DNA from 4 places in the Vibrio sp. R12-SW3-ISO1 genome. Region 3 is predicted to be linked to each of the others. Evidence: predicted binding sites of a transcription regulator. Region 3 holds the regulator's gene; each other region holds the start of a gene.
The links. Region 3 encodes MetJ, which represses methionine synthesis genes. Its sites were predicted from a motif close to TTAGACNTNTANANGTCTAA; they were not measured.
Positions count from the first base shown of each region.

Region 1: AC6R0R_RS14525 (MetQ/NlpA family ABC transporter substrate-binding protein) is a predicted target of MetJ. The motif match lies at 1,833-1,852, and genes of this name have one in related genera.
Region 2: metK (methionine adenosyltransferase) is a predicted target of MetJ. The motif match lies at 2,239-2,258, and genes of this name have one in related genera.
Region 4: metN (methionine ABC transporter ATP-binding protein MetN) is a predicted target of MetJ. The motif match lies at 2,510-2,529, and genes of this name have one in related genera.

Region 1 is NZ_JCBDGK010000047.1:50,751-54,967, reverse strand. It holds gene cra (catabolite repressor/activator) at 70-1,047, shown strand; gene AC6R0R_RS14530 (hypothetical protein) at 1,148-1,666, opposite strand; gene AC6R0R_RS14525 (MetQ/NlpA family ABC transporter substrate-binding protein) at 1,882-2,679, shown strand; gene AC6R0R_RS14520 (cobyric acid synthase) at 2,809-4,217, shown strand, end outside.
Region 2 is NZ_JCBDGK010000053.1:7,011-11,227, reverse strand. It holds gene AC6R0R_RS18150 (DUF2189 domain-containing protein) at 1-521, opposite strand, end outside; gene metK (methionine adenosyltransferase) at 1,009-2,163, opposite strand; gene tkt (transketolase) at 2,522-4,217, shown strand, end outside.
Region 3 is NZ_JCBDGK010000044.1:8,684-12,900, reverse strand. It holds gene priA (primosomal protein N') at 1-124, opposite strand, end outside; gene rpmE (50S ribosomal protein L31) at 450-671, shown strand; gene AC6R0R_RS13405 (malic enzyme-like NAD(P)-binding protein) at 912-2,192, shown strand; gene metJ (met regulon transcriptional regulator MetJ) at 2,306-2,623, opposite strand; gene AC6R0R_RS13395 (O-succinylhomoserine (thiol)-lyase) at 2,883-4,049, shown strand; gene AC6R0R_RS13390 (bifunctional aspartate kinase/homoserine dehydrogenase II) at 4,049-4,217, shown strand, end outside.
Region 4 is NZ_JCBDGK010000038.1:215,871-220,087, reverse strand. It holds gene treB (PTS trehalose transporter subunit IIBC) at 1-153, opposite strand, end outside; gene treR (trehalose operon repressor TreR) at 363-1,310, opposite strand; gene AC6R0R_RS10025 (MliC family protein) at 1,377-1,709, opposite strand; gene gmhB (D-glycero-beta-D-manno-heptose 1,7-bisphosphate 7-phosphatase) at 1,783-2,334, opposite strand; gene metN (methionine ABC transporter ATP-binding protein MetN) at 2,635-3,669, shown strand; gene AC6R0R_RS10010 (methionine ABC transporter permease) at 3,659-4,217, shown strand, end outside.

The DNA.
Region 1 (4,217 bases), on a different contig from region 3:
TTATAATTCAACTCAGCGATAGATCTTTGATGAATTATTATGATCATGCGCACAGATTAAGGTAGAGATATGACACTAGATGAAGTAGCCAAATTGGCCGGTGTGTCCAAGACAACCGCAAGCTATGTGATTAACGGTAAAGCACAAAAATATAGGATCAGCGAAAAGACACAACGCAAAGTGATGGCGGTGGTGGAAGAGCATAACTATCGCCCGGATCTTGCCGCCAGTACGCTGCGCGCAGGGCAAAGTCGATCGTTTGGGTTGGTGATCCCTGATTTAGAAAACACCAGTTACGCCAAGCTTGCAAAACTTCTCGAACAAAGTTCTCGAAAAGCGGGCTATCAAATATTGATCGCCTGTTCGGATGATGACGCTGATACGGAAAAAAACGTCGTCAATGCGTTGATCAGTCGTAAGGTCGATGGGCTGTTTGTGGCAAGCGCGATGCCAGACGCCAATGAATTTTATCTCGACATCCAACACAAGGGCACGCCGGTTATCGCGATTGACCGTCCCTTAGACGATGAGTTTTTTTCATGCGTGATCAGTGAAGACTTTGGCGCGGCGAATGAGCTCACTCACTCCGTGATTAGTGACGCCGTCACAACTATTGGCTTAATTGGTGCACTTCCAGACCTCAATATCTCTAAAGAGCGTGAGTTGGGTTTTAAGACGGCGGCAGAAGAGCGAGGTTGCAGTGTAGTGATTGGCTATGGTGACCACTTTAACCGTATTGACGCGAAAAAGGTGATGCGTACTTGGCTGGCCAACGATGAGCTTCCCAATGCGATTGTGACCACCTCGTATACATTGTTGGAAGGGGTATTAGACGTATTTCTCGAACAACCAGAGTTGGTCAAAGGCATCAAACTGGGGACCTTTGGTGATAACCGTCTGCTTGATTTCCTTCCCTTTAAAGTGAACTCTTTACCCCAACAATTTGAAATGATTTCAGACAGCGCGTTGGCGTTGGCACTCAACGCATCGGCAAAACGTTACCATCCGGGTATTGAGTTGATTCCACGTGAGTTGATTGTTCGCTAACCGTTTTAACTAAAACAGGGATACTAAAACAGGGATACTAAAACCGCGGAACTAAAAAGCGCCAGGACGGCGCTTTTTTCACATCAGAGCAGCACGATCATCAGTACTGAAAACGAACGCTCATCGTCAATTGTGGACCATAGAGTCCGTTGTTTCTTGTCTCGGCTGATAGCGACATTTGCTGAGTAGAGTGAAAACGAAGTCCGGCGTGAAAGACAGAGGAATCATCCAAACGGCCTAATCGCATCGTCGCTTCGACTTGTTCAGTCAACCAAAGACGACCGCCGATGTTCATTTCAATCTGCGTGTCACTGTCACCTGCTACATATTTTGTTTGGTGAAGTAGCATTTGACCATACACATCCGCAAATTGTGTTACTGGTCCATTAAAACCGATACCACCGGCAACGTCATAATCGCCATCAAACTGAGAATCGGCGCGAATGATCAAATGGGAGTTTTCCGTGAATAGAGTGGTGAACTCACCACCTAATGTCGAGGGATTGGCGCCTACACGCACTTCAAAGTAGTTGTAGCTGAAGTTATTCGCTTGTGCTGATGTCGCCGCAAGAGCCAGCGCGCTGGTAAGTAGGATTTTTTTCAAAACAGTCTCCGACATTGTCAATTTTCCGTCTAAGCGCCACATTGGCTTGGCGTTTTTGCCTAATGAAAAAATATTAGCAAGTTTTAAGCCAGCCATTTGAGGTGGGTGTCATTATTGATGATTTAAAATGATTTGTCGCCTACGAATCGAATTGATTGATTTTTTATATAGAAAGCTTACAGTGGAGCTCTAGCCATCTAAAAGGCTTTTATTAACAATGAGAGGGAAATATGAAGTTAGTCAGTAAGGTGTCGTTGTTAGCATTCATCACGGTAGTCGGACTTACCGGGTGCGGCGAAAAAGAAGAGTCAGTGATTAAAGTTGGAGCGACGGTTGGCCCACACGCCCAGGTTGTCGAGGCGGTAGCAAAACAAGCCGAGCAGCATGGGTTAAAGGTGCAAGTGATCGAGTTTTCGGATTATGTCACACCAAACGCGGCGCTTGATGATGGCAGTATCGATATCAATAGTTATCAACATCAACCATTTTTAGACAGTTTTAATCAAAATCATGGTACAGAACTTGTCTCAATCGGCCGTTCAATCCTCATGCGTATGGGACTTTACTCAAATAAATATCGCACTTTAGATGCGTTACCAGAGAAAGCGCGTATCGCGATACCAAACGATCCGACTAATGGTGGTCGCGGTCTGCTATTGCTTGCTGATGCGGGAGTGATCACCCTGAAAGAGGGCGTTGGATATGCGGCAATGCTCACTGATGTTGTGGACAACCCTAAACAGTTCGAATTCATCGAGGTCGATGCGGCGCAGTTACCCAGAACTCTGGATGATGTCGATGCTGCGGCAATCACGATGAACTATGTGATGTCATCAGGGCTTGATCCGCAGAAACAGAGTATTTATCTCGAATCGACCGATGCTCCGCTTGCTGTTATGGTCATCGCGACCCGTAAAGGGGAAGAGACTAAACCTGAGTATCAGCAGTTTGTTGAGATCTTCCAATCGCAAGAGACGAAAGCCTTCCTAGCCAAGCAGTTTGGTAGCACGATTGAAGCGGCGTTCTAATTCGCAGAATGATTGACAGCCCGAGGTATTACCACCTCGGGCTTTTTTATCGAAACATTAGCGATTGCAAGGTGGGAGTGGTATCGTCAGCCAACATAACGGATGGATTTATTGTAGTTTTTTCTTTATATGAAAACGCCTCTTCAAGCCCTAATGGTACAGGGTACAACCTCTGACGCAGGAAAAAGCGTTGTCGTGGCAGGTCTTTGCCGAGTGTTGGCTCGCCGTGGTGTGCGAGTTGCCCCATTTAAACCACAGAATATGGCGTTAAACAGCGCCGTGACCGCTGACGGTGGTGAAATTGGTCGCGCCCAAGCGGTGCAAGCTTTAGCCGCCGGTGTTGAGCCTAGTGTACATATGAATCCAGTGTTACTTAAGCCTAATTCCGATACTGGCGCACAGGTGATCGTGCAAGGTAAGGCACTGAGTAATATGGAAGCGTGTGGTTACCAGAACTACAAACAGTTAGCGCTGCCTTTTGTGATGGACTCGTTTAGTCAACTGACCGAACACTATGATTCGATTGTGATCGAAGGTGCTGGTAGCCCAGCAGAAATCAATCTACGTGAGAATGATATCGCCAATATGGGCTTTGCTGAGGAGGCGGATGTGCCCGTCGTGATTGTCGCCGATATTGACCGGGGCGGCGTGTTTGCTCACTTATACGGCACTCTGGCCCTGCTATCAGAGAGCGAGCAGCAGCGAGTCAAAGGATTTATTATTAATCGCTTTCGTGGTGATATTTCACTGCTCGAACCTGGCCTTGATTGGCTGGAAGAAAAAACCGGCAAGCCTGTCATCGGCGTGTTGCCGTATCTGCACGGGTTTGAGTTAGAGGCGGAAGATGCCATCAATACTCAGCAATCGCTCAATTCGAGCGCGAAGATTCAGGTTGCGGTGCCAGTGTTTACTCGGATCAGCAATCACACCGATTTTGATGCGTTAAGAAGCAACCCAGACATTCACCTTAGATACGTAGGTAAGGGGGAGTCGCTGTCGGGAGCAGACGTCATTATTTTGCCGGGCTCAAAATCGGTCCGCAGCGATCTTGCCTACTTGCGCAGTCAGGGATGGGATCGCGATATCCAGCGTCATCTTCGTTTAGGCGGCAAAGTGATTGGCATTTGTGGTGGATACCAAATGCTGGGTCAGAAAATTGATGATCCTTTGGGGTTAGAAAGTGACGCAGGCAGCACAGCAGGGCTAGGGTACTTGCAGGCTCAAACGGTGATCACCGACTCCAAAACGCTAACGAATGTGGATGGCCAACTCTCATTAAATGGCAGCACGGTGCCCGTATCGGGCTATGAGATTCATGCTGGTCGCACTCAAACCACAGATGTATCGCCCATTATGCTCAGTTCGGGTGAGAGGGATGGTGCGTTGAGTGAGTGCAATCAAGTCTTTGGGACCTATTTACATGGTATCTTTAACTCGGCCGAGGCGACGACGCAGATTATGCGTTGGGCAACCGGTGAGGAGATCGCCGCGATAGACCATAATGCGCGCCAACTTGATGCCATCGATCGTATTGCTGA
Region 2 (4,217 bases), on a different contig from region 3:
AATGAGCCGATGATCAAGAAGGGGAGAAAGTCGCTCAACGGCGCCCCTTGTACTGAAGGGTAAAGTGCATGCAACAGCGCCGCGATACGCATCCAAAAAATCATACACACCGCAAGCAGCACGGCAAACGCCCATTGTGAGGTGGAGTTGCGCCCGATGGCTTTCATCGAGTGAAGCAAACTGGGTTTATGTCCGCGCTCTCGCTCCCAGCTTGCGTCATACAAACCGAGCGCTAAAAAAGGCCCAATGAGCATATAGACGACCAGACTGGGCATCACCACAAGGTGGGTGCCTTGCCACTGGACGAGGAGAACAATGCCGATGGCCGCCGCCATAAAGCATAAGCCGTAGAAAGCGCTAATCAGCGGCATGCGAACAAAGTCGTGCAAGCCGAGCGCGAGCCAATGAAATGGGGCAGAGATACTGACCTGATTACACGGTATGGTGCGCGCGTATTCGTGGTCGCTGACTTCCTTATGTTTTTGCTCTTTGAAGTCATGTGGGTTAACCGTACGAGGCATAACTCCTCCTTGATCAATCTCGATTCTCATCCTCTTCTTTGCCTTTTGAGTGGTGGCCGAGAAAAGGGGTTGTTACGTATTTGTAAACAGAAGACGTTTTTAAACGCAAGCCGTTCGCAAACACGAGAGAGTGCTGACCCGATTCGCTGATGTGCTCCTAGACGCTGACGTTAAAGGGTGTGAACTCTCAGTTTCATGTTGATGCCGTGATCTGAACACAAGCTTTGCGCGTGTTACTCGGCGCAGAGGGGATGGCAGTCACGTCTGGTTTTATACGTAAAGACGTCATCCTTGGATGCGTTTATTTAACATATTGTTAACTATTGACCTCAATGGCGTAAATTACAACCTGGGAGGTTAAATTTTGTTCAATGATGGGTGGGGGGATGCGAGGTCGGGGTGAGCAAAGCGAGCGAGGAGGCTAGATGGCAGGCAAAAGAAAGGGCTTTTGGCGAACCAAAAGCCCTGAAATAGTGTGGCTCAGTGATTACTTGAGACCAGCGAAGTCACGCAGTTCTGCGGCTTTATCCGTCGCTTCCCAAGGGAACTCTTCACGACCGAAGTGGCCGTAAGCGGCGGTCTTCTTGTAGATCGGCTGAAGTAGGTTCAGCATCTCTTGCAGGCCGTATGGACGTAGATCGAAGAACTGACGTACCGCCTCAATGATGATGTCGTGCGAGACTTTCTCAGTACCGAACGTTTCCACCATGATAGACGTTGGATCCGCAACACCGATTGCGTAAGACAATTGGATTTCACAGCGATCTGCCATACCCGCTGCGACGATGTTTTTCGCCACGTAGCGTGCTGCGTAAGCGGCACTACGGTCTACTTTCGATGGATCTTTACCAGAGAATGCACCACCACCGTGACGCGCTGCGCCGCCGTAGGTATCAACGATGATCTTACGACCGGTCAAACCACAGTCGCCCATTGGGCCACCGATAACAAAACGACCGGTTGGGTTGATGAAGAAGTTAGTGTCTTTGTTGAGCCACTCAGCTGGTAGAACAGGTTTGATGATCTCTTCCATTACCGCTTCGCGCAGATCCGGCGTTGAGATAGAGTCACAGTGCTGAGTTGACAGTACGACCGCATCGATACCAACGATCTTACCTTCGTTGTACTGGAACGTAACCTGAGATTTTGCATCTGGACGCAACCATGGCAGTGTGCCGTTCTTACGTACTTCCGCTTGCTTTTGCACTAGGCGGTGTGAGTAAGTGATAGGCGCTGGCATGAGGACTTCAGTCTCGTTACATGCGTAACCAAACATGATGCCTTGGTCACCGGCACCTTGCTCTTTTGGATCCGCTTTGTCGACACCTTGGTTGATGTCTGGAGACTGTTTACCGATGGTGTTTAGCACTGCACACGAATCCGCGTCAAAGCCCATGTCAGAGTGAACGTAGCCAATTTCACGTACGGTTTGGCGCGTTAACTCTTCGATGTCTACCCATGCAGAAGTGGTGATTTCACCGCCGACCATGACCATACCGGTCTTGACGTAGGTTTCACACGCTACGCGAGCTTTTGGATCTTGCTCGAGGATCGCATCGAGAACCGCATCTGAGATTTGGTCTGCAATTTTATCTGGATGACCTTCTGATACGGATTCAGAAGTAAACAGGTGCTTAGCCATGAGAGCTCCATTTAATCTGTTGGATGGGCGTCATTGCTCGCCCAGCACAAAAATAATGTTAAATTATGTAGGTGTATCTACATCTAGACGTCTATTTTAGTTTTGCGTGCTCGAATTACAAGTTATTTTTGTGATTTAAGTAGAGTAAAAACGCGTATTTTTCTCAATCCGCCGCGTGAGGTAAAGAGCAATCGTTTGCATCAAGCAGTAACGAAAACCGGCGGTCTTCGAGAAATTTGCAATAAATATCGTAGATCTGGCGTTGATTAGACAGTAATCGATTGCACCCGCGCAGATGCTCTGCGAGAATTATCGCCCACATTAGTTATCAATTCGCTTAATGCATTCAGGAGCAGACATGTCTTCTCGTAAACACTTGGCCAATGCAATTCGTGCACTTAGCATGGATGGTGTTCAACAAGCTAATTCCGGTCACCCAGGCGCACCGATGGGGATGGCGGATATCGCCGAAGTTCTTTGGCGTTCACACTTAAACCACAACCCAGCGAACCCAGAATGGGCAAACCGCGACCGTTTTGTGCTATCAAACGGCCACGGCTCAATGCTGATTTACTCTTTGCTGCACCTAAGTGGTTACGAGCTGTCTATTGACGATCTGAAAAACTTCCGTCAGCTTCATTCAAAAACGCCGGGCCACCCAGAATATGGTTATGCACCGGGCGTAGAAACCACTACTGGTCCTCTTGGCCAAGGTATCACTAACGCAGTGGGCATGGCGCTGGCAGAGAAAGCATTAGCGGCGCAGTTCAATAAAGAAGGCCATGACATCATCGACCACTTCACCTACGTATTCATGGGTGATGGCTGTTTGATGGAAGGGATCTCTCACGAAGCATGTTCACTAGCGGGCACTCTGGGCCTTGGCAAGCTGATCGCTTTTTGGGATGACAATGGCATCTCGATTGATGGTGAAGTGGAAGGTTGGTTCTCTGACGATACACCAAAACGCTTTGAAGCTTACGGTTGGCATGTTATTCCAGCTGTCGATGGCCATGATGCTGAGGCGATCAACGCCGCCATCACTGCCGCGAAAGTGGACCCTCGCCCTACTCTAATTTGTACTAAGACCATCATCGGTTTTGGTTCACCAAACAAAGCGGGCTCTCACGATTGTCACGGCGCGCCACTAGGTGCAGACGAAATCAAAGCTGCGCGTGAGTTCCTAGGTTGGGAGCACCCAGCATTTGAGATTCCAGCAGACGTATATGAGCAGTGGGATGCGAAAACCGCAGGCGCAGCATCTGAAGCGGCGTGGAACGCTCAGTTTGAGGCTTACGCAGCGGCGTACCCAACAGAAGCGGCGGAGCTGAAACGTCGTCTCAACGGTGAGCTTCCTGCGCAATGGGAAGAGAAAGCGAATCAAATCATTGCTGATCTGCAAGCCAACCCAGCGAACATTGCCTCGCGCAAAGCGTCTCAAAATGCGCTTGAAGCGTTCGGTAAAATGCTGCCTGAATTTATGGGCGGTTCGGCGGACCTTGCGCCATCCAACTTGACCATGTGGTCGGGCTCAAAATCACTGGAAGCAGACGATTTCTCAGGTAACTACATTCACTACGGTGTACGTGAGTTCGGTATGACGGCCATCATGAATGGTATTGCGCTGCATGGCGGTTTTGTCCCTTACGGTGCGACCTTCTTGATGTTTATGGAGTACGCCCGTAACGCGATGCGTATGGCCGCTCTGATGAAAATTCAGAACATCCAAGTGTACACGCATGACTCGATTGGTCTGGGTGAAGATGGCCCAACGCACCAACCCGTTGAGCAAATGGCGTCACTTCGCCTAACGCCAAACATGAGCACATGGCGTCCATGTGACCAAGTGGAATCCGCGGTCGCTTGGAAATTGGCGATTGAGCGTAAAGATGGCCCAACGTCTCTGATTTTCTCTCGTCAAAACCTCGCGCAGCAAGCGCGTGACGCTGAGCAAGTGGCTAACATCGCTAAGGGTGGTTACATCCTAAAAGATTGCGCGGGCAAGCCAGAGCTTATCCTTATCGCCACCGGTTCTGAAGTGGAACTGGCTGTTG
Region 3 (4,217 bases):
TTTGACGGCCAAAAGGCACAGACACGCGCCCACCAATCACTGGAAAAAGGTGTCCAGGGATTTGATAGTCAAACTGTTTATCTAGTGGTACGGGTAACGCGACTCGGGCGATGGTGGGTCTCATTCAGTCTTTCACTGCAGGTCGATGACGCGTTTAGTCTAAGGGAAAAGACAGAGTGAGAAAAGCCAGCGCATCTCAGTGTCTGTATGAGGAGACGCGGGTAACACCACTTCGCGATAACATCCATGTGTCTCCCTCTCCTGCAGCGGCTAAAAAAGTAGCGATTTCTACCCCAAATCGGTTGATCCTAGGCGTACTATTCATTACTATATCGCGCCTTAGAGATATGGCTGCTCTGGCAGCGGTGTCCTAAATCCATTTTACATTAACTACGTGTGGTGTCCGGCTCTGAATCGGATAGCGACACGGCCTATATTGAGGTTACCCCATGAAAGCTGGAATCCACCCAGAATACAAAGCAGTAGCAGCAACTTGTTCTTGTGGCAACACATTTGAGTTCAAATCTACTCTAGACAAAGAATCAATCCACCTAGACGTATGTGACAAATGTCACCCATTCTACACTGGTAAGCAACGTATCGTTGATACAGGCGGCCGTGTAGATCGCTTTAACAAGCGTTTCGGTGCTCTATCAAGCGGTAAGAAGTAATTCCTTCTCGCGGATAGGAAAAAGGACGCTGCGGCGTCCTTTTTTGTTGCCAGAGATTTAGAGCAATTAACCTATTCACAGCAAAACCCGCAGTCATATCTCTTTCTATCTGGTCTAATCTCCAGTCGTTTCCCACATATTACCCTACTCGCTCGCATTCTGACCTAGGCAGCTTGACTCAGTTCCTCTAAAATGATTAACCCCCTTTGTGCTGAATCATTTTAACGAGTACCTATTTCTATGCCTGATGACCACCGTCAAGACCTGACCCCTGAAGAACAATTTCGCCAAAAAGCGCTCGACTACCATGCCTTTCCAAAACCAGGCAAGATCTCTGTCGAGCTGACCACCCAAGCAGAAACCGCGCAAGATCTCGCGCTCGCCTACAGCCCAGGCGTGGCCGAGCCGGTACGAGAGATCGCTCAAAACCCCGATAATGTCTATAAGTACACTGCAAAAGGCAATATGGTGGCAGTGATCTCCAACGGCACAGCGATTCTTGGCCTAGGTAATCTTGGCCCACTGGCATCAAAGCCCGTGATGGAAGGCAAAGCCCTGCTGTTTAAGCGCTTTGCAGGTTTGGACTCCATCGACATCGAAGTCAAACATCGCACCATCGATGAGTTTGTCGACACGGTCGCCAACATCGCGGATACCTTTGGCGGCATCAACTTAGAAGACATCAAAGCGCCAGACTGCTTTGAAATCGAAAAACAATTAATTGAGCGCTGTGATGTGCCAGTCTTCCATGATGACCAACACGGTACCGCCATTGTGACGGCTGCTGGCATGCTAAACGCCATTGAGCTGCAAGGTAAAAAACTGGAAGACGCCGTGATTGTCTGTCTGGGCGCCGGTGCGGCTGCCATCGCTTGTATGGAGCTGCTGATCAAGTGCGGCGCGATGCGCGAGAAAATTTACATGCTGGATCGCAAAGGTGTGATCCACACTCGACGTGATGATCTCAACGAATACAAACAACTGTTTGCCAACAACACCGACAAACGTACGCTGCAAGATGTCATCGAAGGCGCCGATCTGTTCCTTGGCGTTTCTGGTCCTAACCTGTTATCGCCAGATGATCTTAAATTGATGGCCGACAAACCCATCGTGTTTGCCTGTTCTAACCCAGATCCTGAGATCAAACCTGAGCTCGCTCATGATGTACGCAATGACCTTATTATGGGTACAGGTCGCAGTGACTACCCGAACCAAGTCAACAACGTACTTTGCTTCCCGTTTATTTTCCGTGGCGCACTGGATGTACGTGCTAGCGAGATCAACGATGAGATGAAGCTCGCTGCCGTAGCAGCGATCCGTCAACTGGCGAAGGAAGAGGTCCCTGCCAATGTTCTGACCGCCGCGGGTGTGGATTCACTCTCGTTTGGCCCAGACTACATTATTCCAAAACCGATGGACCCAAGACTGCTCCCCCGCGTCGCCAAAGCGGTCGCGTTAGCCGCGGTAGAATCCGGGGTGGCACGCATTGAGCTGCCTGACCATTACATGGATATCGAGTAACCTTGACGCCCACTACCAGCCACGACCTTTGTCTCTGGCTGAGCAAAAACAACAAAGCCGCTGACGATGTCAGCGGCTTTTGCATTCAAATTCGGTGCAAAACAGGGCCAGCGTTAGTCGTCAAACGCCTCAAACTCAATCCCCATCTCCGTCATCAGCTTTTTCACTTCAGCGGGAATATCATCTGGACGGTCTTTACGCAAATCTTCATCCGTCGGTAATGGTTGACCTGTGTAAGCGTGCAAGAACGCTTCACACAACAACTCACTGTTGGTGGCATGACGCAGGTTGTTGATCTGGCGGCGCGTACGCTCGTCTGTTAATACCTTAAGGACTTTAAGTGGGATGGAGACCGTGATTTTTTTCACTTGCTCACTTTTCTTACCGTGTTCTGCGTATGGGCTAATGTATTCGCCATTCCAGTCTGCCATTGCGCACCTTTATATTTGCGTATGAGTGTTTAAACCACAATTTTAACGGTATTTATGGCTACAAGCAAAGACATATAGACGTCTAGAAGTGTTGACGTCTTAAAAAATGAGAAGTAAAGTGGTTGGCGATAGGAGTGAATCGGCCCAAACTGTGAGTGTGTCGCAGCACTACACCACATTGGGTGCCGGATACACCTGATAAGCAACAGGTATATCGCATTCCCTAAAACAAGTCACTACTGTTCGCAAGGAAAACGCTATGAGCACGCGCAAACCCGCCACCATCGCGGTACGTACTGGTATCGAGTCAGACACCCAACATCACGCTGTCGTTCCCCCTATTTATCTCTCGACCAATTATGGCTTTCCGGCGTTTGGTGAAGTGCCGAAATACGATTACACGCGTTCTGGTAACCCGAACCGTGGCCTGCTTGAAACGGCGCTGTATGAGTTAGAAGGTGGAGAAGGCGCTGTAGTGACCAATTGTGGCACCTCAGCGCTCAACCTTTGGGTCTCTGCGTTTGTCGGTCCAGATGATTTGATTGTCGCGCCACACGATTGCTACGGTGGCACCTATCGACTCTTCAATACCCGCGCGCAAAAGGGCGACTTCAACGTGTTGTTCGTCGACCAATCCGATGACGCAGCCTTGACCGCCGCCATCAACCAGAAACCCAAGCTTATCCTGTTGGAAACGCCATCAAATCCTTTGGTGCGTGTGGTGGATATCGAGAAAGCCTGCCAGCAAGCGAAACAAGTCGGCGCACTGGTCGCGGTTGACAATACCTTCTTAACCCCGATTTTCCAGAAGCCACTCGAACTGGGTGCGGATTTCGTTATTCACTCAACCACCAAATACATCAACGGTCACTCCGATGTGATTGGCGGCGTGGTGATCACCAAAACCAAAGCGCACGCTGAAGAACTGGCTTGGTGGGGCAACTGCATTGGGGCCACCGGCACGCCGTTTGATAGCTACATGACGCTGCGTGGCATCCGCACGTTGGGCGCACGAATGAAGGTGCACGAACAAAGCTCGGCAAACATTCTCGACTTTCTGAAAACAGAGTCACTAGTTGGCCGCATCTATCACCCAAGCTTGCCGGATCACCCTGGTCATGACATCGCCAAGAAACAACAATCAGGCTTTGGTTCTATGCTCAGCTTCGAGTTCGCTGGCAGCTTTGAAGAACTGAAACAGTTTGTCGGTGAGTTGAAACTCTTCTCGCTTGCAGAATCGCTAGGCGGCGTAGAAAGCCTCATTTGTCACCCAGCGTCAATGACCCACCGTGCGATGGGCGAAGAGGCGTTGGCCGAGGCAGGTGTCTCTCAGCAACTGCTGCGTCTGTCTGTCGGTCTTGAAGATGCCGATGACCTGATTGACGATCTCAAGCAAGCCTTTAACTGTGTGAAGGAGTCCGCGTAATGACGACATCGCGTCAACTGCATAAATTTGGTGGTAGCAGCTTAGCGGATCCGGAGTGCTACCGCCGGGTAGTCACCATACTCAAGGAATACTCTGGCAGCGATGATCTGATCGTTGTCTCAGCGGCCGGTAAAACCACCAATCATTTGATTGAGTTTACCGAGGCGC
Region 4 (4,217 bases), on a different contig from region 3:
TGGCAACGCTTCAAGGGCTTTTTCATCGGCTTTACCGGTGTCGTTTAACACAAAGCGTAGCCGCGTCAAACAGTGACTTACACTGACGATATTGTCACGTCCACCGACTCGCTCAATCAGACGTTCGACGTCTTGCTTGGCTATCTTACTCATTTCCATGTCCACCCTAATTGGATTCTATTGATATTAGTCTGCGATTGCAGACATTCAAACTGACTCTGTTTGATTGTTATTATATTAATGGGAACATTCCCATAAATTCGACATTATAATCCCAAAAAGCGCATGACATTAAAATGGGAACAGTCCCATAAATTGAAAATGATCACACTAAATAAGAAATTGCCAACGGATTCAGATAGTTAAATTTGGATGGGTTGTTGAGTGATGTGCACCTGATCAGAACTACCATTGATCTTATTGATCAATACGTTAGCCGCTTTTTCACCCGCTTGAGCGTAACCAGGGTCGATACTAAAGACATTCGGAAATAGGAAAGAGAGCAGCTCGCTGCCGCCTACGCCTGTCACGTTGACAGAATCACGACCGAGCTCTTGCAAACGCTTGATGACGCCAAGTGCCAAGGTGTCACTGGCACACACAATCGCGTCGGTGCGCTCAGACAACACCTTATCCACCAACGCGTAAGCACTGTCATGACTGAGCTGACCGGTTTGATAGCAAGGGGCGATCTGGTTGTGCTTACACCAGCTCAAGTAGGCGTCCAACCGCAGTTTACCTGTGGTTTTATCACTGGGATCGACGCCGATAAACGCGATATTTCGGCACGCACGTTGATGGAGGTGATTGAGCGCGTGCGTGATGACGCCTTGGTTGTCGTAGTTGATCGAAGAGACAGCGTCCGTCTCCATCGCGATCACCACACAGCGCGCCTGCCACTGCGCTAGACGCGCGACGTCCAAATCACTAAAACCAAAGACGATAACGCCATCCACATTGCGTCTTTTCAACACCTCTAAGTGTTCATTGGTCATCTGGCGATCAAACTGGCTCTCCATGATCACCACGTCGTAGCCTTGTTGATACAAGACGGCAAGCATACTGCTCACTGCCCTGTTTTCTGAAGGGGAGTCAAGACGAGAGATGATCACCCCAACGACTTTTTGTCGCCCACCACGCATCGATTGCGCCGATTTGGACGGCACATAACCCGACTCCTGAATCACTCGCTCCACTTTGGCGCGGGTTTCCGGTTTGACTTTCGGGTCATTGGTCAGCACACGTGAGACGGTCGACTTTCCGACGCCAGACAGCTTGGCAATATCAACAATGGTGAGTTTTTTGCTCATGTTCCTACGTCATTAAAAGCCATGCCAAGGCGAAGGCCTTGGCTATTGAGGTGCAGTAACTTGGATTTAATCAGTGACACATTGGGTAAAGCGCTGATCTTGATAGTTCAAACGCGCTTCGTTGCCTTTGATGGCCAAATTGACAGCCGGCGTCACTTCTTGACCATCGTCCATTAGCGCGTAGCGGCTGCCCGAACCTGAGGGTAGCTGGGTTAGACGCAGCGATTTGCCCTCTACTTTAACCAGTGCGGCCTCTTCACCAGAAAGGTAAGCGGCTGAAAACTGCTTGCCCTCATCACACTGGTAGGTATGGAACTTTACTGGCGCGCTCGCCTGCTCGCTTTGCGCGCAGCCCAACATCAATCCCGCGACTGCCCAGAAGGCTAAATGCTTGTTCATACTCGACTCCTTGAGTGTTTGTGCCTATGACTGCTTGTTGTCCGTCAATGGTTTTATTGGTTAACGGTATTTGCTAGTTAACGGTATTTGTTAGATAGTGCGGCACATCGGCAAGACTATCAAGCACCACGCTTGCTAGCGCTTCACCTTGTTCGGTCACCGGTTTGCCTGAGCGGACCAAAATCTTCTGCCCTACCCCAGCAGCCTCTGCCGCCATCAAATCTTGCGCCTTATCACCGACCATGACCGATTTGGCCATATCGATATCGAGAAAGCGCTGCGCTGACTGGAACATCCCCGGCTTTGGCTTACGACATTCGCAATCCCGATCGTCGCCATAATCAGGGTGATGCGGACAGTAATAGAAGCCATCAAACTCGACACCGTGATCGACAAAGTTCCAATCCATCCATTGCGTCAGAGACAAGAAGCGATCTTCGCTAAACTTGCCACGGGCTATACCCGACTGATTGGTCACCAGCACCAATAGGTAGCCCATCTGCTTGAGTTGCTTCGTCGCCTCAAATACGCCATCGATAAACTCGAAATCATGCTCATCATGCACGTAACCGTGGTCAACGTTGATGACGCCATCTCTATCTAGAAAGACTGCTGGTTTTGCCAAAATATGTGTCTCTGTCTGCTGTGTTTGGCTCGAATTATACCTTAAAACGAGCGAATTGCAGCAAGGCGAGCACTATCGCTTTAGCGCCGGTGAATAAGGCCATTTGCCCGCGTTATTTCTTTCTTATCTATCTCATGACGAAACAATCTCCGCACAAGAGAGTTAAAAAAGGCGTTTGGACGTCTAGCCGTAAAAATATCTATTGACACTAAACCTGCAAACCCATAGCATCGTCTACCAAATGAGAGGTAGTTCAAAATAATCGACTTCTCACCAAGTTATTTGCAAGCGGGTTAACTGATGATTGAAATTAATCAAGTCAACAAGGTGTTTTATCAGGGCAGCAAGGAAATCCATGCGCTGAAAGACATTAACCTTACGGTTCCTCAAGGAACGATTTTCGGTGTTATTGGCTCTTCTGGAGCAGGGAAAAGTACACTGATTCGCTGCGTGAACATGTTGGAAGCGCCCACCTCAGGTTCAATCAAGGTTGATGGTGTTGATTTGACGACACTGTCTAAATCACAGCTGAGCCAAGCACGCCGCAATATCGGTATGATTTTCCAGCACTTTAATCTGCTTTCATCCCGCACTGTGTTTGATAATGTCGCACTGCCACTTGAACTGGCGGGCAAAGACAAAAACGCCATCACCACTAAGGTAACCGAACTACTGAAACTGGTCGGCCTTGCTGATAAGCATGAAAGCTACCCGTCAAACCTCAGTGGTGGTCAGAAACAACGCGTTGCGATCGCTCGTGCGCTCGCATCAGATCCTAAAGTGCTGCTGTGTGATGAAGCGACCAGCGCGCTCGATCCCGCGACCACTCAATCGATTCTTGAGCTGTTAAAAGAGATCAACCGCAAGCTGAACATTACTATGCTTTTGATCACTCACGAGATGGACGTGGTCAAAAGCATTTGTCACCAGGTGGCGATCATCGGTGGTGGTGAATTGGTGGAGAAAGGCACGGTTGGTGATATTTTTGCTCACCCGAAAACCGAGCTGGCGCACCAATTTATCCGCTCTACGCTCGACTTGTCGATCCCAGAAGATTACGAGGCTCGCTTGCAAAGCAGCCGCGTTGAAGGCAGCTACCCTCTGGTACGCCTTGAATTCACTGGCGCAACCGTCGATGCACCGCTGATGAGCCAAATTGCGCGTAAATTCAATATCGATGTCAGCATTCTGAGTTCAGACTTAGATTACGCCGGTGGCGTAAAATTCGGCATGATGGTCGCCGAGCTATTTGGTAATGAGCAAGACGACAACGCAGCAATCGAATTTCTGCGTGAACACAATGTAAAGGTAGAGGTGCTTGGCTATGTCCTTTAACACGATTTCACAGTGGCTCGAGCTTAACAGTAAGCTATTGATTGGCGCGACGTGGGAAACCCTCTACATGGTCGCCGTCGCGGGTATCGTGGGCTTTGCTGTCGGTATCCCTCTCGGCGTTATCTTACACACGACCAAAAAAGGTGGCCTACTAGAAAACACCAAATTAAATGGTGTGTTGGGCGCAATCGTCAATATTGGTCGCTCCGTGCCGTTTTTGGTGTTGATGGTTGCCATCATCCCTGTGACGAAACTGTTGGTGGGCACTTTTATCGGTACCACCGCCGCCATCGTGCCGCTCACGATTGGTGCGATTCCATTCGTCGCTCGCCTGATTGAAGGCGCACTACTGGAAGTGCCAAGCGGTTTGGTCGAGGCTGCGCAATCTATGGGTGCGACGCCAATGCAAATCATCAGTAAAGTATTGCTTCCTGAAGCGATGCCGACCATCGTCAACTCCGTCACCATCACTTTGGTGACATTGGTGAGCTACTCAGCAATGGCGGGTACAGTGGGCGGCGGCGGTCTAGGTGATGTCGCGATACGTT